DNA from 3 places in the Marinobacter sp. EVN1 genome. Region 2 is predicted to be linked to each of the others. Evidence: predicted binding sites of a transcription regulator. Region 2 holds the regulator's gene; each other region holds the start of a gene.
The links. The regulator sigma-54, encoded in region 2, starts transcription at its own class of promoters, with help from an activator protein. The targets are predictions, from matches to a motif close to ANTGGCATNNANNTTGCTNT.

Region 1 (4,164 bases), on a different contig from region 2:
TGCAGTTGCTGGTACTGATAGCCCAGGTCGAGGCGCACCGGGTAGGCGAGCAGGCGGGTGCGGTCGTAAGTGGCACTGATACCAAGGCCAACCACCAGTTTGTCGGTATCCAGGTAGTTGAGCTCCGGATTACGAGTGGTTTTAAGGGGAGACTCTTCGTAGGCAACACCGCCACGAAGGGCGAAGTTCTTGTTCAACTGATATTCGGCGCCGAGGCGAGGAATCAGGATGTCGTCGAAACCGATGCGGTTTCCGGAGGCCACGGAACCCTGATCCTTGATGGAGTCGCCGCTGAATTCGTCTTCCAGTTCCGACCAGTTCTGTTGTTCGATACTGCCGCCAATGCGCCAGCCGTCACCCGAGTATTGGGTACCGATGGCGATTGTTTCAGGCTGGAATGAGTCGATGGTCGTCACAGCCAGGCTGAGCCCGGGATCCGGGATGGTCTGGGTCACGATGATGTTGGAGTCGACCGTGGTTGAGGCCGAGGACTTCGTCCGGTAGGTCAGCGCCGTTTCCCATCCGTTCAGGAAACAGTCAGATTCAGGACAAAATGTGCTGCCCAGATCGATGTTCGTGCCCAGAATGGTCTTCAGAGAAGGCTCGGCATTGACCGCAAGGCGCTCACGGCTGGTTTCGCCGCCCAGCGTCGAGACGGCATCAAGATTAGCGGTCGCTTCGAGCGTTACCCGAACCGAAGCACCGGCGGAAATACCGCGCCAGATCGGGGTTGCACCACCGATGTTAAGGAACAAAGGTTCTTTCCCGTATTGAAGGAACTGTCCGCTCTCGCTGGTTTCAGAGCTGAAAGCCAGCATCTCCTTACCGTACTTTTCCACGCCCGCAATAAACCCGAGATAGATGGGGTGCCCGAACCGGGTGAGTGACCCAAGGTTGGTCTTCATGCCGATCAAAACGTGTTGGCTCGGAGAGTCCGAGACAATGTCACCGCTGGCGTTGGGATTGTCGGAACGCAGCTCCTGTTCGGAATGAAGGATACCCGCCGTAAGTTCGCCACGAGGATCTTTCGTCAGCGCTGCCGGATTGTAGTAGGTGGCAGAAACCTGCTCATTGAACATCGAAAGGGACTGGGCGGTGGCCACATCGACCGGCATTACACCATAACTGGTGCCCAGGTTGCCCATACTGGCACTGGTGGGCATGGACAGGGAGGCGGAAACTGCTGCAACGGCAAGGGATACCGCCCGTACTGAGAATCGGGGGGAAAGAACCATGTATACACTCCGTTCACTCATTGTTTTTGTGCTCAGTCCCGAGGGATTCCTTTCAGGACTGGTACGCTTGTTCAGGTTTTAGTGTATGAGGCTTGTCTGATCGGGACGTTGGCATTTTTGACACGACAGAGTGTCGGTAGAACCACGTACCTCAAGAATTGTCTAAAACGGCCGAAAACTCATGAGCTTAAAAGGTGGGCTTCTGTGTATTTCTGTTACTTAATGTTTGCGGTTTTGTGAACGGGCACAAAAAAGCTCCCCAAGGGGAGCTTTAGTGGCATGTAAAAAATGTCGACACTCAGGCGGATTTTTGTAACTTTCTTCTGATTGTGAGCATGCCCAGAATGCCAAGTCCCAGCAGGCCCAGTGTTCCTGGCTCAGGAACCTGTACAGGAACGGACTTGCCAAAGATCGCTACATGAGAAATGGCGCCTCTGTTCGGATAAAAGCCCTGAAGATCCAGTACGTCCTGGCCATTCCAGCTGCCGATGTTGAACAGGTATTGTGGCTCGTTGCCGTCTTTGACAACCAGGTAACACTCAGGGCACACAATGTAGTCCGGGCCATCCCAGCTGATCACCGCGTTGTTAGGGTCTCCGGTGAAACTGGTGGAGTAGAAGGATTGGTAGGAGCCTTCTTCCGGGCCTTCGTAGTTGGACTTGTAAAGCAAAGTGAGGTCGGACGTTCCAAAAAGGGCTGCAACGTCACCGGCGTCAAGCGCTGGATTTGGGGGGCCTACGTCGACAGTTTTGTCGGCGTCTGCGGGGCCAAGGATCAGGGCCATAGCCCCAGCAGACCAGGTTAATGCCAGAGCCGCAATAACGTGTGTTATCTGCTTTGTAATCTGTTTCATTTTTCACCTTCTCTCAGGGCAAGCCCTGAACGCAGTGCGGCGAAGCCGCGATCTGTACTTACGTCTGACTTTCAGCACAGTGTGTGCCAATAGGATTATTTGACGTTAAAACAGAGGCTTGGGCAGTGCTTAAGAGAAGGTTGGAGGCGTATGTGTAAATAAGTTGGACAGGAGTGAGTTGGGTGCGGGTTGGGGGAGGAGTTTGGGAGATGGTGGGCCCAGCTGGACTCGAACCAGCGACCAAGGGATTATGAGTCCCCTGCTCTAACCAACTGAGCTATAGGCCCGGAAAAGAAAACGGGCGCCATTATACCCACGAGGGGTAGCGCCCGCTACTGTCTTGGGGATTAACCGTTGCCCTGGTCGTCAATGAAGCCGCGCAGGTGATCGGAGCGGGAAGGGTGGCGCAGTTTGCGCAGGGCCTTGGCTTCGATCTGACGGATACGCTCCCGCGTAACATCGAACTGCTTGCCGACTTCTTCCAGAGTGTGGTCGGTGTTCATCTCGATACCAAAGCGCATGCGCAGTACTTTGGATTCCCGAGCGGTCAGGCCGGCCAGCACGGAGCGGGTGGCTTCGCGCAGGCCTTCAGCCGTGGCTGAATCCACTGGCGACAGAGCCTGGATATCTTCGATGAAATCGCCCAGATGACTGTCTTCGTCGTCACCAATGGGTGTTTCCATGGAGATCGGCTCTTTGGCGATCTTCAGCACCTTGCGGATCTTGTCTTCCGGCATGTCCATGCGCTCGCCCAACTCCTCGGGTGTGGGCTCGCGGCCCATCTCCTGCAGCATCTGGCGGGAGATGCGGTTGAGCTTGTTGATCGTCTCGATCATGTGCACCGGAATCCGGATCGTGCGGGCCTGATCCGCGATGGAGCGGGTGATGGCCTGGCGAATCCACCAGGTAGCGTAGGTGGAGAACTTGTAGCCACGACGGTACTCGAACTTGTCGACCGCCTTCATCAGGCCAATGTTGCCTTCCTGGATCAGATCCAGGAACTGCAGGCCGCGGTTGGTGTATTTCTTGGCGATGGAAATAACCAGACGCAGGTTGGCCTCAACCATTTCCTTTTTGGCGCGGCGGGCTTTCGCCTCGCCGATCGACACCCGGCGGTTGATTTCCTTGATGTCGGCCACGTCCAGATCCACTTCGGTCTGAACGTTCTGGATGCGCTTCTGCAGGCGAACGATTTCATCTACACGCTCACCGATAGCGGCCGCATAGGGCTTTTTGGTGGCGGCAATTTCGCCGGCCCACTCAAGATCAGTTTCGTTGCCCGGGAACCATTTGATGAAGTCTTTGCGCGGCATTTTGCAGTCGCGTACACAGATCTGCATGATGGCGCGCTCATTCTCGCGGACCAGGTCGTTGGTTGAACGAACGACGTTCACCAGTTCGTCAAACGCCTTGTTGGCCAGCTTGAACGGGGCGAAAACCTGGCCCAGTTCGTTCAGGGCTTCCTGGGTTTTCTTGTGCCCACGGCCGTGTTTGGCCAAGGCCTTCTCGGCAGCGTCCAGCTTCTCTTTCAGCAGCTCGAAGCGCAGCCGGGTTTCTTCCGGATCTGGCCCGTTGTCGTTGTCGTCTTCGCTGGAGGTGTCGTCATCGTCGTCATCGCTGCTGGTATCGCTGTCATCAGCAGAGGTGTCTTCGGTGCTGGTGTCTTCACCCATGAACGGCTCGGCGTCGTCCGGGTCGAGGAAGCCGGTGACGATGTCGCTGATGCGACCTTCATTCTCGATGATGCGGTCGTAGGCCTGAATCACGGTGCCGGCGGTGCCCGGGAAATGTGCTACAGCGGCCATGACATCGCGAATGCCTTCCTCGATGCGCTTGGCGATGACAATTTCGCCTTCGCGGGTCAGCAGCTCAACGGTGCCCATCTCGCGCATGTACATGCGCACCGGATCGGTGGTGCGGCCAGCGTCGGTCTCAACGGCGGCAAGAGCAGCAGCGGCTTCGGCGGCAGCAGCTTCGTCGGCAGTGGAGTCACCTTCGGTCATCAGCAGGGTATCCGCGTCTGGTGTCTCTTCGCACACCTGGATACCCATGTCGTTGATCATCCGGATAATGTCT
Region 2 (4,164 bases):
GACAGGGGTTCCAGTAATTGCTTTTCGTTGGTGATTGCCTCCCGCAGAGACGTCTTGTCATCGCTCAGCGGATGCTTGCGGCGGGTTGCGTGAAAGCGTTGCAGCAGTGACTGCTCGTCGGCATCCAGGAATATGATTTCAACCTCGACACCGGTCTGCTTCAGTTGCTGGTAAATGGTTTCAAAATTGGCCAGCTCGGCGGACAGGTTACGGGCATCAATACTGACGGCCATTTTTTTCAGCCGGCCGGGCGCTTCCTGGGTGGCCGCCTCTCGGGTCAGCGGGAACAGCAAGCCAATGGGCAGGTTGTCGATGCAGTAGAATCCCAGGTCTTCCAGCACATGCAGGGCCGTACTCTTGCCGGAACCGGATCGGCCACTGACGATAATCAGCTTCATGGGACTGTTTCTCCTTCAATCTGCCTGGCAGCCTGTCCAGATATCAGGCTGATCTCAGTGATTACTCTCCGCCATACGCTGGTAAAGGGTCGCGGGATCTTCACTTTGGCGCAGCCGGGCGCAGAAAGTGCTGTCATTGAAGCGCTCCGCCAGTTGGCTCAGTAACTCCAGGTGTTCACTGGTGGCTTCTTTGGGGACGATCAGGGCAAACACCAGATCTACCGGCTGGTTATCGATAGCATCAAAGTCTACCGGCTCTTCCAGAGTCATCAGTACGCCGATGACGCGGTCCAGGCCTTCCAGTCGGCAGTGGGGGATGGCAATACCCTCACCGATACCGGTGCTACCCAGGCGTTCGCGGGAGACCAGATTGTTGAAGATCTGGGTGTCGCTGAGGATTTCATCCTGAAAGTGAATCCGTTCAGCGATGAACTCCAGCACACGTTTCTTGCTTGAGGCCGGCACCTTACAGAGGGTCAGTTCAGGGGCAAGAATATTGTCGATGGTCAGGGATGGCTCGCTCATGGATCGACTGCATGTCCGTAAAAAAAAGGCTGCGGCCGGTTAGCCCCGCCGCAGCTCGTTTCATGAAACACCCGGTAAGGTTCGCGCTTCAGCGACCGCCGTTACCGTGCATCCGGTCTACGTTCTTTTCCTTGTGCTTGAGGATCTGACGGTCCAGCTTGTCGACCAGAGCGTCGATTGCGGCGTACATGTCCTCACTTTCTGCCTTTGCGTGAATCTCACCACCAATCACGTGCAGCGTGGCTTCCGCCATCTGGCGCACCTTCTCGACCTCCAGGGTGACCTGGCAGTTACTGATGTGGTCGAAGTGACGCTCCAGCTTCTCGAGCTTGGTGTTGACGTAATCCTTCAGAGCGGGAGTCAGTTCTACGTGATGGCCTGAAATGTTGAGTTGCATAGGCGTCTCCTGTTGTCATACTGCCGGCGTGCTTGCCGGCTTGCGTGCCAGTGCATCATGCACCGGCGAAAGTTTAAACCAGGCGTTTTCGTTCGTTCGAGGGAGGAATATGCATGGCCTCCCGGTATTTGGCCACGGTACGCCGCGCCACGTTGATTCCCTGTTCCCCTAGCATGGCTGCAATTTTGCTATCGCTCAATGGCTTTTTCGGGGTTTCCTCGGCAATCAGTTTCTTGATCATCGCCCGGATGGCTGTAGACGAGCATTCGCCGCCCTCGGCGGTGCTGACGTGGCTGGAGAAAAAGTACTTCAGCTCGAAAATACCGCGGGGCGTGTGCATGTACTTCTGGGTGGTAACCCGGGAAATCGTGGACTCGTGCATTTCCACCGCCTGGGCAATGTCAGACAGGATCAGAGGCTTCATGGCTTCTTCGCCCTGATCGAGGAACCCTTGCTGGTGTTCAACGATGCGGGTGGCCACTTTCAGCAGGGTTTCATTCCGGCTTTGCAGGCTCTTGATAAACCATTTCGCTTCTTGCAGCTGGTCGCGCAGGTAGGTGTTATCGGCACTGCTGTCAGCCCGGCGGATCAGTGACGCGTAGCTGGCATTCACCCGGATACGCGGAGCGATTTCCGGGTTGAGTTCAACCCGCCATCGGCCTTCGTGTTTGCGTACGATGACGTCCGGGATAACGTAATCCGGTTCGGCCCGGTCCACGACATCGCCAGGGCGCGGGTTCAGGCTGGTGATCAGGGCCAGTACCTGTTTCAGCTGGTCTTCCTTGAGCCGGCTGCGGCGTAACAGCTGCGCGTAGTCCCGGTTGCCAAGCAGGTGTAGGAACTGGGTAACCACCAGTCTCGCCTGGCGCAGCCAGGGGGTATCCGGTGGCAGCTGGTTGAGCTGAATCAGCAGGCATTCCTGGAGATCCCGAGCGAACACGCCTGGCGGGTCGAAGTGTTGCAGGCGGTGGAGTACCGCTTCCACTTCGTCCAGTTCCAACGGGTCTTCTTCGGTTTCGTCCAGCAGGCCTGCGTGAATGTCCTCAATGTCAGACGTCAGGTAGCCGCGCTCATCCACAGCATCCAGCAGCGCGTGGGCAATGGCCTGATCCCGCTCGCTCAGAGGCGTCAGGTTCAACTGCCACTCGAGGTGATCCTGCAGGGTTTCGGTAGGCGAGTTCCGGGTTTCGAAATCCGATTCGTGCTCGTCTTCGCCTTTGCTGGCCGGAGCCGGGGCAGACTGGTAGATGTCGTCCCAGGCGGTATCCACTGGCAGATCATCGGGAATGTTGTCCGGAATATCGTTCTCGGACGACCAGTCAGGGCCGTTCTCGGTTTCGTCCCAGTCCGGGCTCGCGTCCTGGTGGCTGTCGTCCTGGTTGGCCTCAGAGCTGGAAGCTTCACTGTGCTCGTGCTCTTCGCGCTCGTCGCCTTCAGGGTGCTCATCGTCCTCTGAGGTTTCCAGCATGGGGTTGGACTCCAGCGCCTGCTGGATTTCCTGCTGGAGATCGAGGGTAGAAAGCTGTAGCAGGCGTATGGCCTGCTGCAGCTGGGGCGTCATGGTCAGACTCTGGCCCAGCTTAAGCTGTAATGAGGCTTTCATAACCATGGCTCAAGATCCATAACTCATGGGCATCCCGGTTGTTGCTTTGCCGGCGCACAGGCCGAAAAAAATGTTGTACGCTGGTTACTTGCCATTGTCTGTGAACAGTATAAGCAAGTTTTTTGCCGAGTTTACTTGCTACAGATCATCAAAACAATCAGACCTCGGATAAACCCTGTTTTATCAGGTCAGAGCCGGAACTCATCACCCAGATACACTTCTTTCACCTGCTGGTTTGCCAGAATGGCTTCGGCATTGCCGGAGGCGATGATGTGGCCGCCGGAAACGATGTAGGCATTCTCGCAGATGTCGAGGGTTTCCCGAACGTTATGGTCGGTAATCAACACGCCAATACCTTTATCTCGCAGGTGCCGGATAATGTGCTTGATGTCACTGACGGAGATAGGGTCTACGCCCGCGAAGGGTTCGTCCAGCAGGATAAACGCAGGCTCCATGGCCAGCGCCCGGGCGATTTCAACCCTGCGGCGTTCGCCGCCGGATAGCGCCATACCCACGCTGTCACGGATGTGAGTAATATGAAACTCTTCCAGCAACTCTTCCAGCTTGGCCTCCCGTTCCGCCCGACTCATGCCTTTGCGGGTTTCGAGGATGGCCATGATGTTGTCCCGCACGGTCAGTTTGCGAAACACGGAGGCCTCCTGGGGCAGGTAACCGATGCCCTTGCGGGCGCGCCCATGCATTGGCAGCGGGGTGATGTCCTGGGTGTCGATGGTGATCCGGCCGTGATCCGCAGGCACCAGGCCCACGATCATGTAGAAGCAGGTGGTCTTGCCGGCGCCGTTGGGGCCGAGCAGGCCGACAATCTCGCCGGAGCGAATCTCCAGAGAAACGTCCAGCACCACTTTTTTCTGCTTGTAGCTTTTTGCCAGATTACTGGCCCTGAGAACTGCCATCCGAACCTTTCCCGTCACTGGATTGAGCTGAATTACGAGGCTGAATCACCATTTCCACCCGGCCGGAGCCGCCGTCGGATGGCGTGCCGCCTTCCGCAGTAACAACGCGGCGAACGGTGTCGTAGTGGATGACGTCGCCCCGGAATACGTTGCCGTCTTGTTCAATAACGGCCTGGCGTTCAAAAATAACCAGGTTTTCATCGCCAGACCAGGTGATGTTCAGGGCCCTGGCATCGGTCGTGCCTTCGCCTTCCTGGCCGGGTTGCCGGTAATGGGCGGGGTTACCGGCGGCTTCAATCCGGCTGACACCCTGTTGGTTGCGGTAAA
Region 3 (4,164 bases), on a different contig from region 2:
GATGGACTGTTCCCGCTGGTTCTGAATCTGGGTCTTTGCCAGCAGCAGGGCCCGGGCCTGTTGGTGTGAGTAATAGGCGGTAACGCAGATGTACGTGCCTGTGGCCAAAATGGCGACGATGCTGGTGAGCAGGGGGGCTTCCAGATCGGCGGCGGTGCCGGTTGCCGCCACTGTGGCGGCCATGGCGGCAGACATGAGCGCTGTGCCGAACAACCATTGCCTGACGCCGCCCACGATCAGACAGCTGAACATCAGCATCAGGACAACCGATACCGACGGAATGGCGATTAATCCGATCAAACCAATAAAGCTGCCTCCGATTATGCAGTCGAGGAACAGCATTTTTTGCCGAATCCGGGCTGAACGTCGCAGGAAGGTTCGCCGTGTAAGCACGTGCGCGAGATGTGGCCAGATCAGAGCGCCAGCCACCATCCAGAGAAGCAATTGGGGAAACATATCCTGAAGGACACCCGTGACAATAATGGCGGCAGTGGCGGTGTAGGCCAGTATCCGACCGTTGTAATCGGGCATCGGTGGAATCGCCACCGTGTGGTCGTAGATGTCGCCTTGCCCCAGCTTGCCGGTATTGCCGGTTATGCTGCGTAATTCAGCGGGTGCGCTCATCATTTTCAGAACCGGATCCTTCCGATAAGTATGTCGCTCATTGTATGCTGCCGATTCTTTATAATTGTTGGTTTGAACTACGACTAAAGATTAACAGCATTACGTAGAACTCACAATTCATCGGGGCCGCTTCCGGCCCAACCGAAAATCATGCAACCAATCAACAGCGAGACTGTATGAGTTCGATAACCCGTTTTATTCTGGATCGTGCTTCGGAGCCCCGTTTGCAGGCACCGGCACCACCGGTGTCTGTGGTTGATCAGGCCTTCCGGTGCGCGGCCCGGGCCCCGGATCATGCGTTGTTGAGGCCCTGGCGTTATCTCGTGATAGAGGGGGAAGGCCTGGCAGCTCTGGGCGACCTGTTTGCTGAATGCTGCCCGCCGGACGCTTCTGATAAGGAGCGTGAGAAGGCCCGGAATGCTCCGGCTCGTGCACCCATGATTATTGTCGGTATTGCGTCGCCCCGTCATCATCCGAAGGTGCCGGAGGTGGAGCAGGTAATGTCGGCAGCGGCCGGTATGAGTTTTATCTCCCTGGCGCTGAATGATGCCGGCTACGGCGCCATGTGGCGAACCGGGCCTGTGGCTTATCATCCGTCGCTGCATGACGGTCTTAGGCTGCTGCCGGGCGAGTCCATTATCGGTTTCCTCTATACCGGTACCGTTGCCAGTGAGAAACCATCGGTGCCCCGGCCCGATACCAAAGAGTATGTCTCAAGGTGGGCCGCGCCAGGGCGCACTTCCCCCTGGCAAGTCTGAGCCTCGATCAGCGGCAAGTCCGCCTGGGGAAACCCGTTGCCGCCCTCGTTGCGTTTAACCGGAATTTGCCGCTCATTTATTAGACAGCCCTCTTCGAAGCCCGCATTACAGCGGGCTTTTTCAATTCTGGCACTCTGCTTGCTTTAATCACTTCAGAACGCAAAACCGGCAAGTTCACAGGTTCAGCCTGGTCGGTGCAAAGATCTGGAGGCAGTAATGGCTATTACATTCGACAAAGCGCTTGGTATTCATGAGCACGCGCTGCAGGCGCGGGTCAAGCGGGCCGAAGTGCTGGCGAACAACTTGGCAAATGCCGACACCCCGGGCTACAAAGCCCGCGACGTGGATTTCCAGGCGATGATGCAGAAGGCGCAGGATTCCATGACGGGCTTTGGTATGACCACGACCCACAGTGGCCATATGGACACCTCCAGCCCTGGCGCTGACGGCGAGCTGCTGTACCGTACCCCGCACCAGCCATCAATTGATGGCAATACCGTGGATGCGCAGGCCGAGCAGACCCGTTTCATGCGCAACGCCATGGATTACCAGGCCAGCTTCCAGTTCCTGAGTAGTCGGTTTTCCGGCCTGACCAAGGCGCTGAAGGGCGAATAAGCCGCAGTCCGTACGAGATTGAAGGAGATTGTCATGTCACTGGGTAACATTTTCGACATCGCCGGTTCCGGCATGACCGCACAGTCACTGCGGCTCAACACCACCGCGTCTAACATTGCCAACGCAGAAACCGCCAGTTCGAGCACGGATACAACGTACCGTGCCCGCAAACCGGTGTTTGCCGCTATTCAGCAGGCCATGCTGAACCCTGATCAGCAGGGATTTGGTATTGGTTCCGAAGAGGGGGCCGGGGCAGGTGTTCGCGTTGAGGGGATTGTCGAGAGCGATGCAGAACTGCAGATGCGCTATGAGCCGAATCACCCTGCCGCGAACGAGGAAGGGTACGTTTATTACCCCAACGTGAACGTGGTTGAGGAAATGGCGGACATGATGTCGTCGTCCCGCAGTTTTCAGATGAATGTGGATGTCATGAACACCGCCAAATCCATGATGCAGCGAATTCTGACACTGGGTCAGCAGTAACAAGTGAGGATTAAGCCATGAGTGCAGTGAATTCCGCAGCCGCCTCAGACGTGCTGAGCCAGTACCAACTGAACCAGGAGGGCAAGACCCCTGGTGGCAACGAGCTGGGTAAAGACGCGTTTATGGAGCTGATGCTGGCGCAGCTCAAGAATCAGAACCCACTGGAGCCGCAGGACAACGGCGATTTTATCGCCCAGTTGGCCCAGTTCAGTTCACTGGAAGAAATGCAGAATCTGTCGGGCAGTGTCGACGATGTGGTTGGTCAGTTCCGGTCCAGCCAGGCCTTGCAGGCCTCGGCGATGGTAGGCAAAACCGTTCTGGCACCCTCCAGTGTGGGCATTCTGGGTAGCGAAGGCGAGATAACTGGCACCATTCAGGTGCCGGCTTCCACGGGTGGGCTGCGACTGTCGGTCATGAATCAAAGCGGTGAGTTAGTTCGCCAGATTGATATGGGCAGCAGCCAGGCTGGTGTGGTTTCGTTCCAGTGGGATGGGCAAGACGGCAACGGCAATCCTTTGCCGCCCGGCCCCTACTCGATTGTGGCGCAGGGCTCCTATCCCTCCGGATCGGAGCAGTTGGCGACCATGGTGAGCGCCAATGTCGACAGTGTGTCGTTGGGGCAGGGTGGTTCCATTACTCTGAATCTGGCCGGAATGGGCTCCATTCCGCTGTCTGAAGTCAAACAAATCAACTGATCCGGTGTCAGACCAGGAGGTATAAGTCATGGCATTTAACACAGGTTTGAGTGGTCTGCGCGCCGCTTCGGTGGATCTGGATGTCACCGGTAACAACATCGCCAACGCCAGTACCGTCGGCTTCAAAAGCAGCAAGGTACAGTTCGGTGATTTGTACGCCAGTGGTTTCCTGAGTGCCGGTACCAATCCGATTGGCGACGGCGTGCGGGTGCAGGACGTAAAGCAGTCATTCGGTCAGGGCAATATCAGCTTCACCGATAACGGCCTGGATATGGCTATCAGTGGTGATGGCTTCTTTATTCTGAATAACGGCGGTGAAATCCGCTATTCCCGGGCTGGCCAGTTCGGGATTGATAAAGAAGGTTATGTTGTTAATAACCAGAATATGCGGGTTCAGGGCTACGTCGCTGACGGTGATGGCAACTTGTCTGGTATCCGTGGTGACCTACAAATTGAAACTGATAATCTGGCTCCCAAGCGAACCACCTTGCTGGAGACAGATGTCAATTTAGATTCACGAGAGTCGGTTTTAGAGCGACAAGTGTCGGTTATGGGTGAGATAGCGGGTCCAGCCTACACCAATAATGGCTTTAACCTCGACCCTAATAATCCACCAGTTACAGCATTCCCTACGGGTACATTTACGGTCTCCTATAATGATGGTTCTGCCGACCGCACAATCAATATTCCCTCTGGACTGTCTGCAAAAGATGTAGCTGCAGCCATTAATGATGAGACCGGGTTAAGTGCCTCTGCTACTACAGAGTTAAATTTGGGTCAGATAGACGATGCCTTTATTCAAAGTGGTAACTTCGATTTCACACTGCAGATCGATGGTTCAGAGGTGTTCGTGGATCTCGGTGGCGTTAACGATGTAGACGGATTGATTAATGCAATTAACGCTAGCCCCAGCGCCAGGAGCTTATTCGCCTCTCTTGATGACAACGGAGAGTTGCAGGTTGTTGACAATAGCGGCAATACACTAACGT

Region 1: Q674_RS24195 (PEP-CTERM sorting domain-containing protein) is a predicted target of sigma-54. The motif match lies at 2,160-2,179, and genes of this name have one in related genera.
Region 3: flgB (flagellar basal body rod protein FlgB) is a predicted target of sigma-54. The motif match lies at 1,508-1,527, and genes of this name have one in related genera.

The regions. Positions count from the first base shown of each region.
Region 1 is NZ_AXCB01000008.1:39,954-44,117, reverse strand. Features, by position in the region: gene aupA (alkane uptake protein AupA) at 1-1,235, opposite strand, end outside; gene Q674_RS24195 (PEP-CTERM sorting domain-containing protein) at 1,534-2,088, opposite strand; tRNA gene Q674_RS24190 (tRNA-Ile) at 2,299-2,375, opposite strand; gene rpoD (RNA polymerase sigma factor RpoD) at 2,436-4,164, opposite strand, start outside.
Region 2 is NZ_AXCB01000023.1:101,298-105,461, reverse strand. Features, by position in the region: gene rapZ (RNase adapter RapZ) at 1-398, opposite strand, end outside; gene ptsN (PTS IIA-like nitrogen regulatory protein PtsN) at 453-923, opposite strand; gene hpf (ribosome hibernation promoting factor) at 1,012-1,320, opposite strand; gene Q674_RS32100 (RNA polymerase factor sigma-54) at 1,394-2,923, opposite strand; gene lptB (LPS export ABC transporter ATP-binding protein) at 3,112-3,837, opposite strand; gene lptA (lipopolysaccharide transport periplasmic protein LptA) at 3,815-4,164, opposite strand, start outside.
Region 3 is NZ_AXCB01000012.1:100,692-104,855, forward strand. Features, by position in the region: gene Q674_RS25540 (adenylate/guanylate cyclase domain-containing protein) at 1-627, opposite strand, end outside; gene Q674_RS25545 (nitroreductase) at 801-1,382, shown strand; gene flgB (flagellar basal body rod protein FlgB) at 1,599-1,997, shown strand; gene flgC (flagellar basal body rod protein FlgC) at 2,031-2,480, shown strand; gene Q674_RS25560 (flagellar hook assembly protein FlgD) at 2,498-3,175, shown strand; gene Q674_RS25565 (flagellar hook protein FlgE) at 3,204-4,164, shown strand, end outside.